DNA from 4 places in the Salinivibrio sp. EAGSL genome. Region 1 is predicted to be linked to each of the others. Evidence: predicted binding sites of a transcription regulator. Region 1 holds the regulator's gene; each other region holds the start of a gene.

Evidence for each region. The regulator CRP, encoded in region 1, controls carbon source genes, mostly activating them, when cyclic AMP is high. The targets are predictions, from matches to a motif close to TGTGANNNNNNTCACA.
Region 2: HLG76_RS04710 (glycogen/starch/alpha-glucan phosphorylase) is a predicted target of CRP. The motif match lies at 3,084-3,099, and genes of this name have one in related genera.
Region 3: cdd (cytidine deaminase) is a predicted target of CRP. The motif match lies at 1,794-1,809, and genes of this name have one in related genera.
Region 4: dinG (ATP-dependent DNA helicase DinG) is a predicted target of CRP. The motif match lies at 3,043-3,058, and genes of this name have one in related genera.

Annotation. Positions count from the first base shown of each region.
Region 1 is NZ_JABWMG010000002.1:14,222-19,619, reverse strand. It holds gene astA (arginine N-succinyltransferase) at 1-675, shown strand, start outside; gene astD (succinylglutamate-semialdehyde dehydrogenase) at 677-2,158, shown strand; gene HLG76_RS01495 (DUF1338 domain-containing protein) at 2,169-2,960, shown strand; gene crp (cAMP-activated global transcriptional regulator CRP) at 3,080-3,712, opposite strand; gene HLG76_RS01485 (phosphoribulokinase) at 3,962-4,831, opposite strand; gene HLG76_RS01480 (YheU family protein) at 4,888-5,106, opposite strand; gene HLG76_RS01475 (hydrolase) at 5,254-5,398, opposite strand, start outside.
Region 2 is NZ_JABWMG010000005.1:128,912-134,309, reverse strand. It holds gene malQ (4-alpha-glucanotransferase) at 1-389, opposite strand, end outside; gene HLG76_RS04710 (glycogen/starch/alpha-glucan phosphorylase) at 520-2,970, opposite strand; gene malT (HTH-type transcriptional regulator MalT) at 3,479-5,398, shown strand, end outside.
Region 3 is NZ_JABWMG010000001.1:233,016-238,413, forward strand. It holds gene sbcB (exodeoxyribonuclease I) at 1-844, shown strand, start outside; gene HLG76_RS01050 (hypothetical protein) at 1,058-1,558, shown strand; gene cdd (cytidine deaminase) at 1,868-2,764, shown strand; gene HLG76_RS01060 (DMT family transporter) at 2,860-3,759, shown strand; gene HLG76_RS01065 (thiopurine S-methyltransferase) at 3,803-4,420, opposite strand; gene HLG76_RS01070 (hypothetical protein) at 4,609-5,025, shown strand; gene HLG76_RS01075 (hypothetical protein) at 5,034-5,398, opposite strand, start outside.
Region 4 is NZ_JABWMG010000003.1:40,852-46,249, reverse strand. It holds gene HLG76_RS02665 (conjugal transfer protein TraR) at 325-708, shown strand; gene HLG76_RS02660 (DUF2057 domain-containing protein) at 843-1,490, opposite strand; gene HLG76_RS02655 (porin) at 1,579-2,613, opposite strand; gene dinG (ATP-dependent DNA helicase DinG) at 3,150-5,222, shown strand; gene HLG76_RS02645 (TSUP family transporter) at 5,237-5,398, shown strand, end outside.

The DNA.
Region 1 (5,398 bases):
TACACGGGGGCGACAGAAATCTGCACCCTGTTTATGCGTCCAGAGTTTCGTGGCGGGTTAAACGGTAAGTTATTGTCTAAATGCCGCTTCCTAATGCTGGCGCAATTTCCAGAGCGCTTCGCTGACGTGGTGTTTGCCGAAATGCGCGGTGTGTCGGATGACGAGGGTAACTCGCCGTTTTGGCAGTGGCTAAAAGACAACTTTTTTAACATTGACTTTACCTTGGCGGATTATCTCACCGGGATTGGTGCCAAAGGGTTTATTGCCGACTTAATGCCTAAATTGCCGATTTATGTGAGCCTACTGAGTGAGGAAGCTCGTGCAGTTATCGGTCAAGTGCACCCGAATACCCGTCCAGCATTACGCTTGTTGGAAAAAGAGGGCTTTTCTTGCCGTGGTTATGTCGACATCTTTGATGCGGGCCCAACGGTAGAATGCTTACGCCCCAATATTGAGTCTGTACGTCACTCTTTCACCGCCTCAGCGCGCGTACGAGAGCACAGTAGCGCACAGGATTATTTAATATCGAATACCGATTTTGCTGGCTTCCGTGCCACCGCGGCGAAAGCTGCGATCGATCACGAAACCAATCAAGTTGTGATTAGCCCAGCGGTTGCCGATGCATTGAATGTAAAAAACGGCGATCAACTGCGTTTGATTGCCATGGGGGGATAAAATGACAAAGCAATCAGCAGGCCATTTGATTCATGGCGAGTGGGTAAAAGGCGAGGGCGAGATCATGACCTCGCAAAACCCCTTTGATAGTCAATGTATTTGGCAAGGTGCAGAAGCGAGTCGTTCGCAAGTGGAGCAAGCAGTCAGCGCCGCACGCGACGCGTTTTTGCGTTGGCGTAATACCGATTTTTCTGAGCGCCAAGCGCTGGTGGAGCGCTTTGCCGAGATAGTGAAAGCCAATACCGATGAACTGGCTCGGGTCATTGCCGAAGAAACGGGCAAACCCTTGTGGGAAACCAAAACCGAAGTCGGGGCCATGGTAGGCAAAGTGGCGATCTCCTTGCGCGCGTACCACGAAAGAACAGGCTCACGTGAAAAAGACGTCAATGGCACCCAAGCGGTATTACGCCATCGTCCACTTGGCGTTATGGCGGTATTCGGGCCTTACAATTTCCCTGGGCATCTACCTAATGGCCACATTGTTCCAGCTTTATTGGCGGGCAACAGCGTAGTATTTAAACCCTCTGAGCTGACGCCAAAAGTCGCAGAGAAGACCTTGGGCTATTGGCTCGAAGCGGGATTACCGCAAGGACTGATCAGCCTGGTACAAGGTGGGCGCAATACCGGCGAGGCGCTGGCCCAAGCGCGCGGTATTGACGGTTTATTGTTTACCGGTAGCGCCAATACGGGGCATATTCTTCATCGTCAGTTTGCTGGCCAGCCCGATAAAATGCTGGCGCTGGAAATGGGAGGCAATAACCCCTTGGTGGTGAGTGATCAGTTCGGTGATTTAGACGCCACGGTATACACCATTATTCAATCGGCCTACCTCAGTGCCGGTCAGCGGTGTACGTGTGCACGCCGCCTGCTGCTGCCTGAGGGAGAAGTGGGTGACAAGATCTTGACTCGCCTAGCACAATGGACCAAAACCGTGCGAGTGGGTGGCCAGTTTGATGATCCCGCGCCTTTCATGGGCGCCCAAATTTCAATGGCTGCCGCCGAGGGGATTTTGGCCACACAACAGAAATTGATCGATCTGGGAGCTACCCCCGTCATAGAGTGCGAGCATTTACACGATGCGGTGATTTCTCCAGGGATTTTAGATGTGAGTGGCATTCAAGCGTTACCCGACGAAGAGTATTTCGGTCCGCTACTACAAGTGCAGCGCTATCAGGATATGGCTGATGCGATCACGAAGGCGAATGATACCCGCTATGGTTTGTCGGCAGGCCTTATCAGTGAAGACGAGGGCGAATGGCAATACTTCCTCGATCATATTCGCGCAGGGATTGTGAATCGTAATCGTCAGTTGACAGGGGCAAGCGGTGATGCGCCATTTGGCGGGCCAGGTGCGTCGGGTAATTTACGTCCAAGCGCTTACTATGCCGCCGATTATTGCGCTTATCCCATGGCATCAATGGAAGGGGAGCAGGTGGTACTGCCTGAGACGTTCGCCCCCGGTATTCCGACTCAACAAGATTAAGGAGACCAATATGGACAGTGGCCAAGCGTTATTCGATAAATTATGGCAAGACTATATTAACCGTCTTTGCCCATCGGCACATCAGGTACATGCCTTGCTCGAAGAAGGGCAGCCTTTAATCAATGATCATATTGCCTTGCGGACATTTGGTTTGCCCAAGGTTGGGCTTGAGGTCTTGGCGCGCCCCTTCCTGGCGCTAGGCTATCAGCAAAAAGGGGACTATACCTTTGAAGCGAAAAAGCTCAATGCCTGCCATTTCGAGCACCCCGATCCTTTGATGCCGAAAGTGTTTATCAGTGAATTGATGGTCGAGCAATGCTCGCCTGCGCTGCAAGCCATTGTTCATAAGCTGGTGGCACAAGTCGATGCGTCGTCACTAACAGGGAGCGATTTTCTTCATCAGGGGCGGCTTTGGGACATCGATAGCGCCACCTATCAAGCGCTTGCTGAGGAGAGTGAATACGCGTCCTGGGTAGCCGCGCACGGTTATGGCGCGAATCATTTCACAGTGAGTGTCAATCAGTTAAAGGCTCATGATCATTGCCAATCGGTTAATCAAAAGCTGCGAGACAATGGCTTTGCAATTAACGAAGCGGGTGGGGAAGTAAAAGGGGACGCATCCGTTTATCTGGAGCAATCCTCCACCATGGCTGACCGTGTCCCTGTTGTTTTCTCTGATGGCACGCAAACCATTCCAGGTGGGTTTTATGAGTTTGCTAAGCGTTATGTGTTGCCCAACGGTGAGTTGTACCAGGGGTTTGTTGCCGCTTCAGCGGATAAAATTTTTGAGAGCACGCACTAACAAATAGTGGATATAACGAGGCCTAAACGGTTAAGGAAGAGTTCGCTCTTCCTTTTTTTTTGTTTTAAAAAGAAAAACCGACGCCAGGGCGTCGGTTGGGAATACAGAGAGCGCTGTGATTAGCGGGTACCGTATACCACGATGGTTTTACCATGGGCTGAAATAAGGTTTTGCTCTTCCAGCATTTTAAGAATACGCCCCACGGTTTCACGCGAGCAGCCAACGATTTGGCCAATTTCTTGACGTGTGATCTTAATTTGCATGCCATCAGGGTGCGTCATGGCATCGGGTTGCTTCGCTAAATTCAACAAGGTTTGCGCAATACGGCCCGTGACGTCCAGGAAGGCAAGATCCCCCACTTTTTGGCTGGTCACTTGCAAACGGCGCGCCATTTGTGAGGACAAACGCATCAATATATCGGGGTTAACCTGGATCAGTTGGCGGAACTTTTTGAATGAGATTTCTGCCACTTCACAAGGAGACTTAGCCCGAACCCAAGCGGTACGCTCCTGATCATCTTCGAAAAGGCCTAGCTCACCGATGAAATCACCTTGGTTAAGATAAGACAGGATCATTTCCTTGCCTTCTTCATCTTTGATTAGAACGGCGACAGACCCTTTCACGATGTAATACAAGGTCTCCGCTTTTTCGCCTGCATGAATCAGCGTGCTTTTAGACGGATACTTGTGGATGTGACAATGTGAAAGGAACCACTCGAGTGTAGGGTCTGTTTGAGGTTTTCCTGGAACCATATAACTTATTTCCTCTGCATGTGTTGCCCGGCAACAACGTCCTATCTTTGTCTGAGGGGTAACCCACCAGATCTATGCACAGAATACGAAGTCTGGGCGCGGGCTACAAGCTCACTGTATGTTAACAAGAGTGTATCTTTTTTTGTTAGCAATTTCTTGATTTTGATCTAGGCCAACCGCCTAAAAAACTGGCAAAAACGTGGCTAAGATCACGGCTTGAGAAGTAATACACGATAGATGCGCTACGCCCTAGCCAATCTTGCCTTTTTCGATTAGCTGCTGAATCAATGGACGGATGATAAGTTCCATCGCAAAGCCCATCTTACCGCCTGGCACGACGAGTGTATTATGCCGTGACATAAAAGACCCCGTGATCATTTGCAGCAGATAAGGAAAGTCGACGTTTTTCATCCCTCGAAAGCGGATCACCACAAAGCTCTCATCCAACGAAGGAATGCCTTTGGCGTTCAGTGGGTTGGAGGTATCGACCGTCGGCACCCGTTGAAAGTTAATGTGAGTGCGTGAGAATTGCGGCGTAATATAATGCAAATAATCGTCCATCGACCGCACAATCGAGTCGGTGACCGCTTCGCGTGAGTGGCCCCTATCGCGGGTATCGCGGACAAACTTCTGAATCCACTCAAGGTTGACGATCGGGACCATACCAATCAATAGGTCGACATGTTGGGCGACATTGACCTCACCATCAACCACACCGCCGTGCAAGCCTTCGTAAAATAGTACGTTGGTATTGTCGGGTAAATCCTGCCATGGTGTGAAGGTCCCTGGCATTTGATTGTAGGGCACCGCTTCGTCAAAGGTATGCAAGTAGCGGCGATATTTGCCTGTGCCGAGTTCACCGTACTCACGGAAAAACTGCTCTAATCGCGGAAAATCATTGGCGGTGGGGCCAAAGTAACTAATGTGCCGTCCTTGCTCACGTGCTTTACGGATCTCGACGTCCATTTCCGGTCGCGTAAAGCGATGGAAACTGTCCCCTTCTAGCCACGCCGCTTTGATGTTCATCATCTGGAACATCTTACGGAATGCTTCGGATGTGGTGGTGGTCCCTGCTCCTGAAGAGCCGGTGACCGCGATGATTGGATGTTTAGCCGACATGACGCGCCCTGTCATTCAGTCTGAATGTGTATCGCTGTTTATTGCGTACAGCGATGCTAAGATCTGAGTGCTTCTTTACGACGAATATCCACTGTCTCGTGCAACTCAGAATACACAATCACGGCGTCGCCGGATTGCAGTTGTTGGCGAACATCCGCCACTTTTTGTGCAAAGCTGACTTCCTGCTCACCATAATCGGTTCCTTCCCGTAACACAAAGTGCTCGATTAAACGAGTCAGTGTTTCCTCAGGGACCGATTGCCAAGGAACCATCATACTACATCACCTTTTGTTGATTTATGGCTGAGACGTTAGGGTGCTTGATGCTGATATTGTGAATCAGCTCGCATTTTACCCAATCATTCAACACAATGCAGTAGATCAATGTGCGTCGGTCTTTTTTGCTTTGCGTGGCGTCCTTTTTTAACGGGACGAGCAAAGGCGTGAGGCTAACCAGTGAGGCACCGACTGCTCCAGCCAGAACTGTGGCTGGCGCCAACTGCCGGTAACAAAACCAACATGCCCACCATGTTCGCTCAGTTGATAGTCAATATTCGCGGGCAGAGGC
Region 2 (5,398 bases), on a different contig from region 1:
AGAGCGCACGGTAAGCTAAAAACGAGCGGGCCACCCTCACTGCGTTCATCGCGAATAATTTGTGACTGAAGATAACCTTCAAAGCACTCGCCCTGTTCGGTTTCCAAACGCCAACTAAAATCACTGTCTCTGGCACTGGTGCCAAGGTAAAGCGCAATTTCAACCGGTTCGTTGTCTTGCACCACCTGTACGGGGGCAAGCACATCCATTTTATGTTTTCTCTCCGCTGATGCCAACAACGCATCATCATGACGTGTGTCATAGCCAAGTGACGTTAATAAATCATGTAAGGTACTGTCTGGCACCGCCGCTTCTGTGCCCCAAGCACTGATATAACGGTCGGCAAGGTTCGCCATGTGTGCGACTGTCTTTAATGCAGATTCTTTCATCGCTTTCTCCGAGGGGTCTGCCCCCTTCTTTTATTGGGCAATATTGTTGTCATTATTATCAGGTGGCAAGGCGAATCCCTTGCCACCTATCAGGTTGTTAACCCGTTATATTGCAATTAGCAATTAGCAATTAGCGTTTAATCGCTTTTAGCTGCCAAATATTATTAACATAATCACGGATGGAACGGTCAGAGCTAAACTTACCAACCAGCGCGGTGTTAAGAATGGCTTTGCGTGCCCACTGCGACATGTCTCGATAATCACGATCAATGTCATTGTGTGCGCGGACATAATCGGCAAAGTCAGCCAAACATAAGTACGGATCACCACTTGTCATCACGCTGTCAAAGACAGGGCGCAGCAATCCAGGCTGCCCTGGCGTGAAGGTTTCATCCAATAGGCTATCTAAAGCGGCTTTTAGAAGCGGTTGATTTTGGTACGCTGTTTCGGGTTGATAGCCTTTTTGGCGTAATTCGGTGACCCCATCAACATCTAAGCCGAAGATATAGATATTATCGTCACCCACTTCTTCACGGATCTCGACGTTAGCGCCATCCATGGTACCAATGGTCAAGGCACCGTTAAGGGCCATTTTCATATTACCCGTACCCGACGCTTCTTTACCGGCCATAGAAATCTGCTCAGACACATCGGCGGCTGGAATGATAATTTCTGCCATGCTTACGCGGTAGTCTGGAATAAACACCACTTTAAGCTTATCGCCAACGCGTGGATCGTTATTGATCGTTTCGGCCACCTTGTTGATAGCGAAAATGATCGATTTTGCCAGTTCATAACCTGGGGCTGCTTTGGCAGCAAAAAAGACCACTCGTGGCGCCATGTCAAAGTTTGGCTCGTTAAGCAAGCGCTGATAGAGCGAAATCACATGCAATAGATTCAAGTGCTGACGCTTATATTCGTGTAGACGCTTGATCTGAACATCGAAAATCGCATCGGTGTTAAGCGTGATATCGAGGTTGGATTTTACCCAGTCAGCAAGGCGCTGTTTATTGCGCTTCTTGACCGCCATGAAGGTTTTCTGAAAATCAGCGTCGTCAGCATATTGTGCAACCTGCTCGAGTTGCTCAAGCTGTGCTGGCCACTGCTCGCCAATTTTTTCACTGATCAAGTTTGATAAATCAGGATTACAGAACTTCAACCAACGACGCGGTGTAATGCCGTTTGTCACATTTTGAATGCGACCTGGATAAAGCGCATCAAACTCAGGGAATAAATCACGTTTAACCAACTGTGAGTGCAAGGCCGCGACACCGTTGACAGCATAAGAGCCAATCACACACAGATTCGCCATGCGTACCATGCGCTCACCTTGATCATCGATCACGGATAACACTTGCTGTTTGCGCACATCACCAGGCCACTTTTGCTCCACGTCTTGTAAGAAACGATGGTTGATCTCGAAAATGATCTCCATATGGCGAGGAAGAAGCTCTGCCATGAGCGATTCACTCCACGTTTCAAGCGCTTCAGGTAATAACGTGTGGTTCGTGTAAGCAAAGGTGCGGCTAGCAATGGCCCACGCTTCATCCCAACCTAAGCGATAATCATCTAGCAACACACGCATCAGTTCAGGAATGGCGATCGTTGGGTGAGTATCGTTAAGCTGAATGGTTTCATACTCCGGCAACGCCGCCAACGCATGTCCGGCTTCCAAGTGACGGCGAAGAATGTCACCCACTGAGGCGGCGCTATGGAAGTACTGCTGCATTAAACGCAGCGTCTTGCCCGCATCATGATTATCGTTGGGGTAAAGGACTTTAGTCAGGTTACCCGCATCAATATCAGCTTGCTGCGCATGGGTGTACTCGCCCGCATTAAAAGCATCAAGCGCGAACGGTGTCAGTGCTCGACCTTCCCACAAACGCAATGGATAAACGGTGTTACTTTGGTAACCGACAATGGGTAAGTCCCAAGGCATTGCCTGGATTTTCAAGCTAGGCACCCATTGACGATAGGTATGCCCCGCTTCTTCAACGACCTCAACATGGCCATAAAAACCAATGGTTTGAGTCAGGTCCGGACGGACGACTTCCCAAGGGTAGCCTTCTGGCTCACGCCATGCATCAGGCGCTTCTTGCTGCGCCCCTTGATCGAAAGATTGGCGGAAAAGGCCATACTCGTAGTGTAAGCCATAGCCAACTGCTGGATATTGCTGTGCCGCGAGTGAATCCATAAAGCAAGCGGCGAGACGCCCAAGCCCACCGTTGCCGAGTGACGGGTCACGCTCTTGCTCTAATAAGTCGGTAAGACCCAGACCGAGTTCACCAACGGCCTCAGCAATCACATCGTATAAACCCATGCTAATCAGGTTGTTGCCCGTCAAACGGCCAATGAGAAATTCAAGAGATAAATAGTTAACGCTTTTGGCCTGTTTGATCGCTTGATCGTTTTCAGTCGCCACCAAGTCGCCTGTTGTGTGCTCAGCTAATGCACGCCCTAAGGCAAGGTACCAATCGCGTTGTTGAGCGGTTTCAGGTGCGTGACCTAGCTGGGTCAAGTGTTGGACCATGCTGATTTTAAACGCACTTTTATCAAAGGCATGTTGCTGTTTTGGGGTCATGTCATAACTCTCAATAATGGAATGAAACCTTGATGGCTATTCATCCTGCCCAACTCGAGAGTAACAAACATCCTCCCACTCACAGTGACGGAAAGGAGGAGATAGCAGGGCGTAGAGAGCTGTGTCACACACCAACAGTGAGCCGCCTCTCATCAATCCTAGCATCCACATACAAGCCAGTGATCAACATCACGTTATGGGACAAAAAGCATTCGAAAAGCAGCATGAAAAGTAAGAAATCACTTTTGTTATTTTTGTGCGCCAGCGCAAATTCTATATTTTCCAGGACACATAAATGTACAAAGCTATTTAAAAGGATAGCGAAAACAAAAAACTATTGTGATATAAATCACAAATATAGGGCGTAGATGCACCATTCTAGAGCAATCAACACAAGAGTGGAGAGAGATCATAGTTTGCGATCTAGGAGTCGCATAGACTCCAAGGAGGATAAAGCAGTGTCGCGCTGAGGGGCCGGCACCGTATTTGAGGTTAAGGACAGTGTGTTATGTGGATCCCATCAAAACTTACTCGACCAGGTCGGCTTTATAACGCCATATTGCGCCCTCGGGTGCTCGATATGCTACAACAAGCGCCTCACTATAAATTAGTGATGTTCCGCTCCCCCGCCGGCTATGGCAAAACAACCATGGCCGCACAATGGCTGGCTGATCAGTCCCATGTTGGCTGGTTTAGTATTGATGACAGTGACAATGATAGCTTCCGCTTTATTAACTACTTGTTACAAGCCCTGCATCAAGCCACGCAAGAAGGCTGCGCAAACACCATTAAGCTTGCTGAGAAGCGCCAATTCTCATCGCTTCGTGCACTTTTATCCGATGTGTTTGCCGAGTTAGCGAATTTTCATGCCACCAGCTATCTGGTATTGGATGATTATCAGCTTATTGATAACGAAGAAATCCATGAAGCCATGCGTTTTTTCATCAAGCACATGCCGGATAACCTCACTTTGGTCGTCACTTCACGAGCCAACCCGCCATTGGGCACCGCGAACTTGCGTGTTCGTGACTTAATGATCGAAATCGGGAACGAATTACTCGCCTTTGATAACGAAGAGACCACCCGCTTTTTTAATCAACGCGTGGCCGATGGGGTCGATGAGTCAACCGCCAATGCCTTGTGTACCTACGTTGAAGGTTGGCCGTCAGCATTGCAACTGATTGCGATTCAAGCACAGCACCAAAAGCGTACGCTCATGCAAAGCGCGGCCTCGTGTGCCAGCTTTAACCATGCCCACCTTTGGGACTATTTAGCGGAAGAAGTGTTTGATTTACTTGATACTGAAACCCGTCAGTTTTTGATGAAAGTGTCGGTATTAGAAATGTTCAACGATGAATTAGTCTATGCCTTAACGGAGCGCGGCGACGCGTTGGGGATGCTGGAGTCTCTGAACCGCTACGGTTTATTTATTTATCCACTCGAAGGCGACAACAATTGGTTCCGTTTTCACCATCTATTTGCTGAATTTCTTGCCCATGAGCGCCAGGCTCGGATCCCACAGCAGCAACAAACACTGCATCGGCAAGCGGCCTTAGCTTGGCTCAAGCTTGAATCGCCACATCAAGCATTGCGCCACGCACGTTATGGCGAGGATGATGCCCTGTTGGCAGATATTCTGAATCAATATGGTTGGCGGATGTTTAACCGTGGGGAGCTATCGACCCTCGAAGCGGCTATCAGCAAGCTAAATAACGAGTACTTGTACCAGTATCCGAGTTTAAGCCTACTTCGAGCTTGGCTTGCACAAAGCCAGCATCGCTATCATGAAGTGGGTGAGCTATTAGCAAGTGCAGAAAAAGCCTATCAAGCTCGCGAAATACCGCTCGACATTGATTATCAAGGCAATGCCAATGCGCTACTTGCACAGGTGGCAATTAATGCCAACGACCCAGAGCGAGCCATGCGCCTGGCTGAAAAAGCACTTGAGCAACTAGATAGCGCCAATTACCGTGGCCGTATTGTCGCGACATCTGTCGTTGGCGAGGTGAACCATGTGCTCGGCGAGCTCGATCGTGCCTTATCGATGATGCAACAAACGGAAAAACTCGCTCGCCAGCACCAAGTGTATCACCAGGCACTTTGGGCAATTTTACAACAAAGTGAAATTCTTCTGGCACAAGGCTATGTGCAAGCGGCATTTGAGCTGCTCGACAGTGCCGATCAACTCATTGAAGATCAGCAATTACACCAAGTTCCTTTACATGAATTTGCTTTACGTCTTCGCGCACAAATTCTTTGGTGTTGGAACCGTTTAGACGAAGCCGAAGCCTGTGCCTACAAGGGGCTCCAAGTGCTAGAGAATCAGCCCCCGAGCAAACATCTACACAGTTATTCCATGCTCTCCCGCGTCGCTGTTAGCCGCGGTGAACTCGACAAAGCTGCCAAGCACATTGAGCATATTGAGCAT
Region 3 (5,398 bases), on a different contig from region 1:
AAAAGTGAAAGCCGCGCAACCCCGGTTGTTTGATTACCTTCTCACTCACCGCCATAAGAATAAAATTAAGCACCTGATTGACGTGGTCAACATGACACCACTGGTACATGTCTCAGGTATGTTTGGCACCGAGCGAGGCAACACCAGTTGGGTTGTGCCAGTGGCATGGCATCCTGACAACCCCAATGCCGTGATCACCGTTGATCTTGCCCGCGATCCTTCACCTTTATTCGCGCTTGATGCCGATGCCCTCCGTGAGCGTTTATATACTCCTCGTCAAGCATTGAGTGACGACCAATTGCCGGCACCATTAAAGCTTATCCATATCAATAAATGCCCGGTCTTAGCCGATGCCAAAGTACTTCGTCCTGACGATGCCGCGCGTCTTGGCGTGGATAGAGAAGCATGTCTTCAACATCTTAAAGCACTAAAGGCGGCGCCCGAAATCCGAGAGAAGCTGGTGGCTGTCTTCGCGCAATCCAAGCCCTTTGACAATCAAGATGTTGATAACGCACTGTATGCTGGCTTTTTTTCAAAAAGTGATCGCAGCGCGATGGACATTATCCGCGCGCAAGATCCAGAAAACCTTGCCGGGATTGACTTGAGTGTCGACGATTGGCGCATCAAACCTCTGTTGTTTCGTTATCGTGCCCGCAACTATCCGTGGACACTTACTGACGATGAACAAAAACAGTGGTTTATGCACCGCCGCGATTATTTTGAAACACACCTTCCCACGTACATGGACAACCTACAGCAACTGGCGGATCATCATCAGGCGGATGAGCACAAGGTCCGTATCTTGAAAGCGGTCTACCATTACGTCGAATCATTAGTCGGTTAGCCTCGATAGACGATGTCGTGTTTTTCGATAGGTTCAACAACCGTTATGGCGACATAGCGGTTGTGCTTTTTTTAATCTATTGTTATTCCTTATAAAATCAGAAAATTCAACATCATGCCTGCATAACTAGACCCAAAAAAGACATGCTAACGAGTTGCAGTTCTGTGATTTGAGTCCACACTTTTATAAAAGCTGTCGTTTGGAGTGGGCTTGATGATGACAACAAAAGTAAATACACGCTGTTACCGTTTTCCTGAAGTAGATTTTGAGCCAGAGAGCCGCACACTGTATTGGACGGATCAGGCAATCACGGTTTTGTCGTATGAAGAATCACGAATGCTCGAAATGCTTTGTTATTACGCAGGCGAGGTGTTGTCAAGTCGCACCTTGTTTAAACAAGTCGCATTACCCGACAGTTCTTTTGCGCAACACCAAAGTGTGGTCACTTCGCTCATGGCTAAGTCTTACCGCAACGGTAAAAAGTGCTTGCCCTTTGACGTGGTTGGCGAGTTTGGTTTTCGTGTTGCTTTACCCCAACAAACCTTTGCGCAACGGCCAACCACGCCGGCGGAAAATCAACCTGATCTCACCCCATCCCCGGCAACGCAATCACCGGCATTAGGGGATCCCTCTTTTAGCATTACAAAACCGCTTATTGTGTTGATTGCGACCGCGAGCCTCATTATTGGCATTACTGCGTTATTAACGCAGTAGCTGTTCGTCGACGCGAAATCCGAGTACTTTCGAGCTCACACTCACACTATTCGCGTTGTGAGCTCAGATCGTTGATGTTTTATCTGACTTTGTCTTATCTCTAATGATCGTGGATCCGGTGACCTTCGCGCTGGCAACATTGGCTTTTGCAGCGTTAGCGTTGGCAAAATTAGAAGGCGAAAAAACATTGATGTCACTCTAACTTTCAGCAACGAAATCAGTTTTGCATATTATGCGTGACTTTTATCACATAATTATCAGGAGTGCTTCCCTACACTGAGCCTCCGTTAATGACTAAGAAGTGATGCTATGCGAACTGCACTAACCGATGCACTGACACAATTGCCCGACGCATTACAACGCGTTGTCTCTGATTGGATAACTGACACACACTTTGGTGCGACATTTTCACCAGAGCAAGTGGCGCAAATGGAAGCCGAAAGTGGCCTATCTGGCGCCGCATTGCGTCTTACTCTATTGCCAATAGCGGCGGCTTATGCGGTGACTCCGATATCAACGTTTAACGTTGGCGCCATCGTTCGTGGCGAAGATGGCACCCTATACTTGGGAGCCAATATTGAGTTCACAGGGGTGCAACTAGGCCAAACCATTCACGCCGAGCAATGCGCGATTGCCCATGCGTGGACCAAAGGGGCAACTCGCTTAACCGATATCACAATCAACTACAGCCCATGTGGTCATTGCCGTCAGTTTATGAATGAGCTAAACGGTGCAGAATCACTCACCATTCAGCTACCAAAAACGGATCCCAAACCGTTACATGCGTATTTACCTGATTCCTTTGGTCCTGCCGATTTAGGGGTTGAATCACGTTTATTAACTGACGCGCCACACCAGTTACCCACAGACGATATTGATATTCCACTACTCAAAGCTGCCGCCGATGCAGCGAACCGAAGTCATGCACCGTATTCGGGTAACTACAGCGGCGTGGCCGTTGAAACATCTGATGGGGCGGTTTTCTCTGGGATGTATGCCGAAAATGCGGCGTTTAACCCGAGTTTACCCCCGCTTCAAGTGGCGCTCATTGCGACCAATATGGCCGGCTATCACTGGGACGACATTCGGTCGGTGGCGCTGGCCGAGATGACAAACAGTACGGTGAGCCATCTGACCGATACCCAAGCCACATTGGACGCGATGGATCCTGATATTCCTTTCGTCTATTCGACCCTTTCAACTTAACCACATGATACGCTTGGCCTCAGCGGGGATTTCTGATCGCTCTGAGGCCTAATTTGCGCTACTATCCGTACGTCTTTTTTCGGATTGTCACGGTAATGAAACAAGTTCATCATCCCCTCCAAGGCGCGGCCTGGATGCTCACTGCAGGCTTATGCTTCGCATTAGTCAACAGCCTTTCTCAATATGTTAGCTTCAAGTTGGGCTTGCCTTCGACGACCGTTGCTTTTATTCAATATGCCATTGCCTTAGTGGCCATGATCCCCTGGTTAAAGCAACTGGGGATTCGTCAATCTTTAAAAACCCAGCACCTTGGGCAACATTGTTTGCGGGTGTTTATTTCTGTTATTGGGATCCAACTTTGGCTATGGGCGCTCGCTTATCCGGTTCCCATTTGGCAAGGCATAGCCCTACTAATGACATCACCGCTGTTTGCAACCATAGGATCGGGGCTATTTCTTCGTGAACGGGTTGGTATTGCACGTAGCTTGGCCACACTTGCGGGTTTTTGTGGCGCGATGATTATCCTAGAACCTTGGTCAAATGGTTTTACATGGGCAACGTTACTGCCGATAGGCGCCGCTTTCTTTTGGGCGACCTATTCATTAATGGTGAAACGGTTATCAGCCTACGATCCACCGACCACGATGGTCGTTTACCTCCTTTTGTTGATCACCCCATTTAATCTACTCTTGGCCGTGCCTGACTGGACACTGCCGTCATCTGCAATGGCATGGTGGATGCTGTTCGGTGCTGGAATGCTCACCGCACTCGCACAGTGGGCAATAGCCAAAGCCTATGCCGCGTCAGATGCCTCGTTTGTTCAGCCGTTTGATCACGCTAAACTGCCGCTGAACGTCCTCTTTGGTTGGCTGGTATTCAGCTGGGTTCCACCTGGCCGGCTATGGCTCGGCGCAGGAATTATTATCGCAGCCGTTTTCTTTATTACCCACTGGGAATCACGACAGTCTAATCAACCTCGAGTCAAAACCGTCTAGCGCAAAACGGCGCTATCCGAGCATGGCTCTACCAAACCGAGCACTAAGCGTTGGCTTTTATCAACCAGACTTGCTCACCTCGGTCACCCTCTGGCTCGGTTTGCGTCTCTAACAACCTAATATCGAGCCCTGAAAACGCCTCTTCCACTATTGACGTATCGATGGAAAACGGCGGATTATCATCGGCCTGCGGATAAAACAAGGTGATCAGTAATAGGCGGCCTCCCGGCGCTAAAAGATCACGCACACGATGCACATACTGATCCCGCATCGACGGTGGCATCGCCACCAAAGCGGCACGATCGTAGATCAGCGAAGTCGGGCTCAAACGTGCAGTAAAAAAGTCACCACTGATCAACTCCAACTCATCGAAACAATAATGTGTATGACCCGACGGCGCACGGTGAACTTGCGGGGTATACAGGTTTTCTGAAAAAAAGGCCCGTACCGCGATATCACTCAGTTCTACACCAATCACATGTTCGTGTTTTTCCGCAAGCCAGTTTAAATCGATGGATTTGCCACACAAAGGCACCAGTACTGTCTCATCGGGCATTGGACAAAGTGTTGACCAGTAACGCATAAGCATTGGGTGCACACTGTCCCGATGAAACCCTATTTGATTTTCAGCCCAACGCTGATGCCAAAATTCTTGTTCCATGGTTTCTCCGAGAAGATGAAAAGCGGCCAGTTTAGCAAGTTATTAAATCAATCTCATTAGCAATTGCTTAAAACGGGTGGAAATTGTTCACGATCTTGATCACAAATTAGTCAAAGAGTAACTTGCGAGGCAGTCCACAAACAAGTACTGTTTATACATACAGTAATGATCATATATACAGGTGCTTTATGTACGCGATGTCTAATGAGTCAAATCAAGCAACGACGCAAACGTCAGTACAGATGCGTGACGGAAGCTATTATTCTTCTGCGTTGAACGCACAGACACCCATCAATGCCCATTGGCTGTCGATGTTACAGGCGTTAGCATTCAAAGCACGACAGCAAAAGTGGATCACGATCATTAATCCACCCCGCTCATTGAACGCCGAGCAGCTTAGTCATTGGGGAATTAATACCAATCAGGTCAGGATGATTTATCGTCGGCATGGGTTTGACGATGAAGCACTGATTGACGCCGCAATGGCCGCAGATACGTCATGTGCGATCATTGCGTTTACACCCACATTGACACGTTTAACCTGTTACGAACACAATCAGCAGTGGATTGCACGCGTCGATCCAACATTGGCACAACGTCATTAGTACGCGCCTCAGTGCAGGCAAGTATCCGCGTCAGAGATGAAAGTAAATCTAACCCACTCGCGGTTTTCATTACTGTATTCAAGCTGTGCGCCTGTTTGGTGGCTTATCGACTCCATTTGCCGATACTCTAAAGCATAAGGCATCAATACAGTGAGTTCTTTAATTCCTTGCGCACGAGCCAAACCGGCCAGTTGAACCAAATTAGATGTATCGGTATGACGCACTGACATCACACGCGCAGCGTCTTGCTGTAGGCGCTCTTGAGCGGTTAGTGGTGATTGATCGCCACCCGCTTGATACTCAAGCACAGTATTAAACATGGGCAACAAGCTTCGAAAAATATCGAAAAAAGTCCAATTGGGCTGCTGACTTT
Region 4 (5,398 bases), on a different contig from region 1:
AAATGAGGCAGTATTGAATAAGGCGGTAATTAACCGCCAAATACAATCCCGAGCCAAGTGAGGCTTGCGGGTAAGGTGGGGATCAGTAAGACCAACAAAAAGCCGATAAAATACTTTAGGTTATAAGGTTCTTTAAATTCGTGACTCATAGGTTACAACGCTCACAACAACATAACATCAGTGAGCGGTTACTATAGCCTAGCTTGGCCCCGCTAAAAACGGACGTTTTGTAAGGTTTTAATCCGATTATTGATTTACATCAGGGTAACAACTTGGTGCATTGGGTCATGATAAACGTCATTTAGCCAATCAAGCGAACTGACCATGGATACAAATACTCTTGCGCAGCTGCGGCGTAAGCTCACTCGTGAGCGTGCCGAGCTGATCGCCACCTTAACCACGCGTTTGCGTGAAGACTGGGACAAGCATTGCGACACCCTGACTGTCACAGAGCTGATCAAAGAAAGCCAAGGCCTGCCTGGCGCAATTCGTTGCCTCGGTGAACGTCTGGAAAAAGTCGATGCGGCTTTGTGTGCCATGGATTTGGAAATTTACGGATTATGTGCCGATTGTGAGAGTGACATTCCACTCGATGATTTAATCAAGGATGCCGCGGAGCAGCGCTGTCCGCAGTGCCGCGCATCAAACTATTATCACCACGATCCGGCCACTCGCCGCGCGACAACGGGCCCCCGTAAATCGGTGTGAGCCCAAGGTCGACTTTCGCTTGTCTCACCGTGGCTTAAACGAAACGCGCCCAGCATCCGCTGGGCGCGTTTTTTATTGACCGTTTAAGGCTGTCAAGCACGTGATACTGACTACCACGCCTCCCCCGAACGCGCTTAATCTTGATCAATGATCCAACGACGGAAGGTTTTACGCTCTTGGTCGCTGGCTTTGGTGTACCAAAGCTTAAGCTGCGACAAGGCATCGCCTTTAATAGAGGCTTGTCCTTGGTCGTCGACCTCGACTAACACGTCGTTAAGGTTTTTGCTTTCACCTTGGTCGATAATAATACCGTTTTCGCGGTTGTACTCGGCCACCAGCGCTTCCATATCGGCATAGGCGCCAAAGCCATCACCTTTAAGCTCGACGGCCTCTAACGGCATTACCTCGCCATTATCAAACTCAGCCTGCCATTGTGGGTTATCATCAAAATAGCTGGTCGCCTGGGTTTTCACTCTTAGATTGGCATCAATGTTAATGGTGGCATCGCGGCCATCAACGTCCAGCTCAAACAAATACGGGCGCGAGGTAAAAATCACCTCTTTACTGCCGCGTTTCACCTCGCCGTCAAAGCGCATCACCAACTGATGGGTACCATTATCTAACTCAATGCTCTGCTGCGGCGCCCAGTTGTCAAAACTGACTTTGCTGCCATCGACCACCAAAAATTCAATATGGCGTGCTGAGGTAATTTCCGCCGCATGGATGGCGCTCGATGCCATCAGTGCACCCAGCACCCACGCAGCCTTTGTTAAAGTTTTCATTGTCACTCCAAACGGTAAGACGAAAAAAGCCGCCCTGAGGCGGCTTTAGTAATCAGTGCTACATCTCGCAATAATGGTTTAAGCTCAATTAGAACTTAACTTCCATACCTGCTACATAGCCAAAGTCTTGGTCATCACCGTCGCTGTCGCCAACTTCTGCGTACACATGCGCGTTGCTGTGCAGTGCATAAGTCACGTTAGCGTAGTAACCGTTAACGTCTGAAGTGTTACCTTCTACGTCTTTGTTATCATAACCGATACCAAAGGTGGTTTTACCCATGGTGTAGTCAGCAGCGATAGACACGTAGTCCGTTTCAGTATCAATTACTGTACCAGTTTTGTCGTCTTCAACAGAAGTACGGCCAACAGATGCAGCAATACCTACGTTTTCGATGCCCGCATATTCGATTTCGAAGTTATACGCGTCTGAATCAAGGTCAGCAGTACGACCTAAGTTATCAGCTTTCTGATAGTATACACGCGCGTCAACGTCTGCAAAACGATAACCTAAACGTGCTTCATAGATGCGTAGGTCATCCCCACCGCCGTAGTAGCCTTTGTCTGCATCAGCAGCTGCACCTAAAGAATCATCGTCAAAGCCGTCGCTGAAGTCAGTGTAGGTTGCAGCACCGTAAACAGTACCGTTGTCGTATACATACTTACCAACTTGAGTGGCTTGGTTGATATCAACACCGAAGCTGTTTACTGACAGCTCGTAATCTTTAGTGATACCAGAATCGTCCATCAGCAAGTATTGACGACCGGCAGTAAACTGACCCCAGTCACCTTTAAAGCCAACATATAGCTCATCGTTTTCTACGTTTGAACGATATTCGCCAGTATCAGCACCGTCAGCGCCACCAGCCATTTCAAACTCAAATCCCATCGCAGCAATTGCCGTCAATTTGTCTGAAACAGCAATTTCAGTATTGATAGCGAAGTCGCCATCGTCCAGACGCCATTTCGCGTCTTGGTTGTTACCGATTTCTTGAATGTACTGAACTTCAGCAGCACCTGATGCGTCTACTTTAACGCCTTCTGCGTCATACAGGTTGATGCTTGCTGATGCTGAGCCAGCAGCCAGCAGAGCTGGTACTGCCATTGCTAGAATAGTCTTTTTCATGGTTAATCCACTGCCTTTTCTATTTAGTCATTATGAGTTCCTTCATGGAACTCTGTTTTATGGTGACTGTCACTCTGTTACCGGCAGCAAACGCTGCAAAGCACAAAATGCCAGTTCACTGAAACTTCGTGGCTAATCGTGCAGAACATTTGAGGTTCTGTCAACTGGCTGGAAGCGCATTACAAAATAGACAAAAAACACTTAAAAACAAACAGATAGGAAAAACTAATGAACTAAGATCACAGTTTAAACCTCGTTAGCAGTGTGCGTTGATGAAATTTAACAACAACCCTTTGCGATATAAAATTTTGACTAATGTCTTTTATTATTTAATTTTTAGAATAAAAAACTAATCAACAGCTTAAATACGGCTTTTTGTTGATCAAACGGCAGATCAGCAAGATAGCAGCGAATGGTTCAAATTAAATTCGTGACCAAGATCTCATATCTGTAAGGAAAACTTACATTTCGCGATCGTTTTCACGTTTTTTCCCCGTGTTATACTGGGGCTTATCCTTTACTACTCGGACCTGTTGATGCTCAGCCCTGCCGTAAAATCAGACATTCGCGCGTGCTACCAAACGCTACAAGACCAACTTCCCCACTTTATTCCGCGCAAAGCTCAAAACTATTTAGTGGCAGAGCTGGCCAAAACCTTGGCGGGTGATTATGACCCCAAGCGTCGGCTACTGGTGGCCGAGGCCGGCACTGGGGTGGGCAAATCAATGGCGTATTTGATGGGCGCGATTCCGTTTGCGCTTAACAACAATAAAAAAGTGGTGGTGTCGACCGCAACCGTGGCGTTGCAAGAGCAGCTCGCCGATAAAGATATCCCGTTTTTTCATCGTATCTGCCCCAAGCCGTTTGATTTTATCTTGGCAAAAGGGCGGCAACGTTATTGCTGTGCACACAAGCTGAGTGCAGTGGCAGATACCGAGAGCATCCAAGGGGCGCTATTTGCCCAAAAGCCCAAGCGCAGCGAGCAATTGTTGCTGAATGATCTTTACGTTGCCCTGAGTCGAGGAAAATGGGATGGCGACCGCGACAGCTGGCCCAAACCGATTGCCGATCACCTATGGCAAGCGGTCGCCTCTGACAAACACACCTGCCATGCTGGCCTGCCCGCTCACCGTGGTTGCCCCTTTGCCAAAGCACGCGAGGCAATGGATAAAGCGGATGTGGTGGTGGTCAATCATAGCTTGCTGCTCGCCGATCTCGAGCTCGGCGGCGGGGTGATCTTGCCCGAGCCAGAGCAGTGCCTGTATATGATTGACGAGGCGCACCACCTTCCCACGGTGGCGCGTGACTTCTCAGCCGCCAGTGCCAGTTTGCTCGGCGTGGTCGGTTGGCTAGAAAAGCTGAACCAAGCCGCTACCAAGTTGGGAAATACCGCGGATATGACGCGCGCACACCGCTTTGTTGATAGCTTACTCGAGGCGATACAAACTCTGATCCCAGGGTTACGCGAGGCAAAAAATATGCTCAGTCAACTGTCGCTCAACGACGACGGTTGTTATCGCTTTGCCGATGGTGAACTGCCCGAAGCCCTGATTGCGCCCAGTGAGCAGCTTAAAACCGCGAGCAAAAAAGCCCATCAGGCATTGGGAAAGATCCATGATTTGATCAATGAGCGTCTGAAAGAAAATGACATTTCTGCCAAACTGGCTGATCCGGCGCTCGCCGAAACCGCGTTTTTCCTCCAACGGTTAGAAAATTTAGAAAAAGTCTGGACCTTAATGGCCCAACCGAATGCCGATAAAGGCGCACCGCTTGCCCGTTGGGTGCAAGCCTGCCGTGAGCGCGAGGGGGATCTTTGGGTGCATGTCTCTCCCTTAGAAGTAGGCTGGCGTCTGGATCAAATGCTCTGGTCTCGCGCCGCCGGGGTTGGCCTGTTTTCTGCGACCTTGCGCGCCCTGAATCGCTTTAGCTATTTTTGCCGCCAAGTCGGACTCAGTGAAAGCGATGGTTCGCGTTATTTAGCCTTGCCCTCGCCGTTTGATTACGCCAATAAAGCGCGCTTGGTGATCCCAACCATGCCTTGTGAGCCGCAAGCCAGTGCCTTTACGGCGGCGCTGAGCGAGAAAATTCTTGAGCACCTAGAGGGCGAGCGAGCGTCCTTGGTATTGTTCGCCTCTTATTGGCAGATGAAACAAGTCACCCAAGCCATTGAGCAAACGGTCACACAACGCGGCTGGCAACTGCTCTGTCAAGGGACACAATCGCGCACGGCACTATTAAAGGCCCATCAGCAAGCAGTCAGTGCGGACAAAACCAGTATAATTTTTGGCACCGGCAGTTTTTCCGAGGGCTTAGATTTGCCCGGTAACTTATTGACTAATCTCATTATTACGAAAATTCCCTTTGCGGTCCCCACTTCTCCAGTGGAAGAAGCTCACGCGGAGTACATTGAACGCTGCGGTGGCAATCCGTTTTTACAAATCGCGGTCCCAGAAGCGAGTAAAAAGCTGGTGCAATCAGTCGGTCGTCTACTGCGCAAAGAGGAAGACTCTGGTAAGGTAGTGCTTCTTGACCGGCGCATTATCACCCGCAGATATGGCCAATCTTTACTCGACTCGCTGCCGCCATTCAAACGCGTGATCGAACCTTAAATTAACGAGTGACTATGCTTGAATTGATTGATCTTTCGACCTTAGTGATCCTAGGGCTGACTGCTTTTGTCGCCGGCTTTATCGATGCCGTCGCCGGCGGTGGCGGCATGCTGACTGTTCCAGCCCTGTTATCACTGGGTTTGCCGCCCCATGTGGCGTTAGGTACCAACAAACTG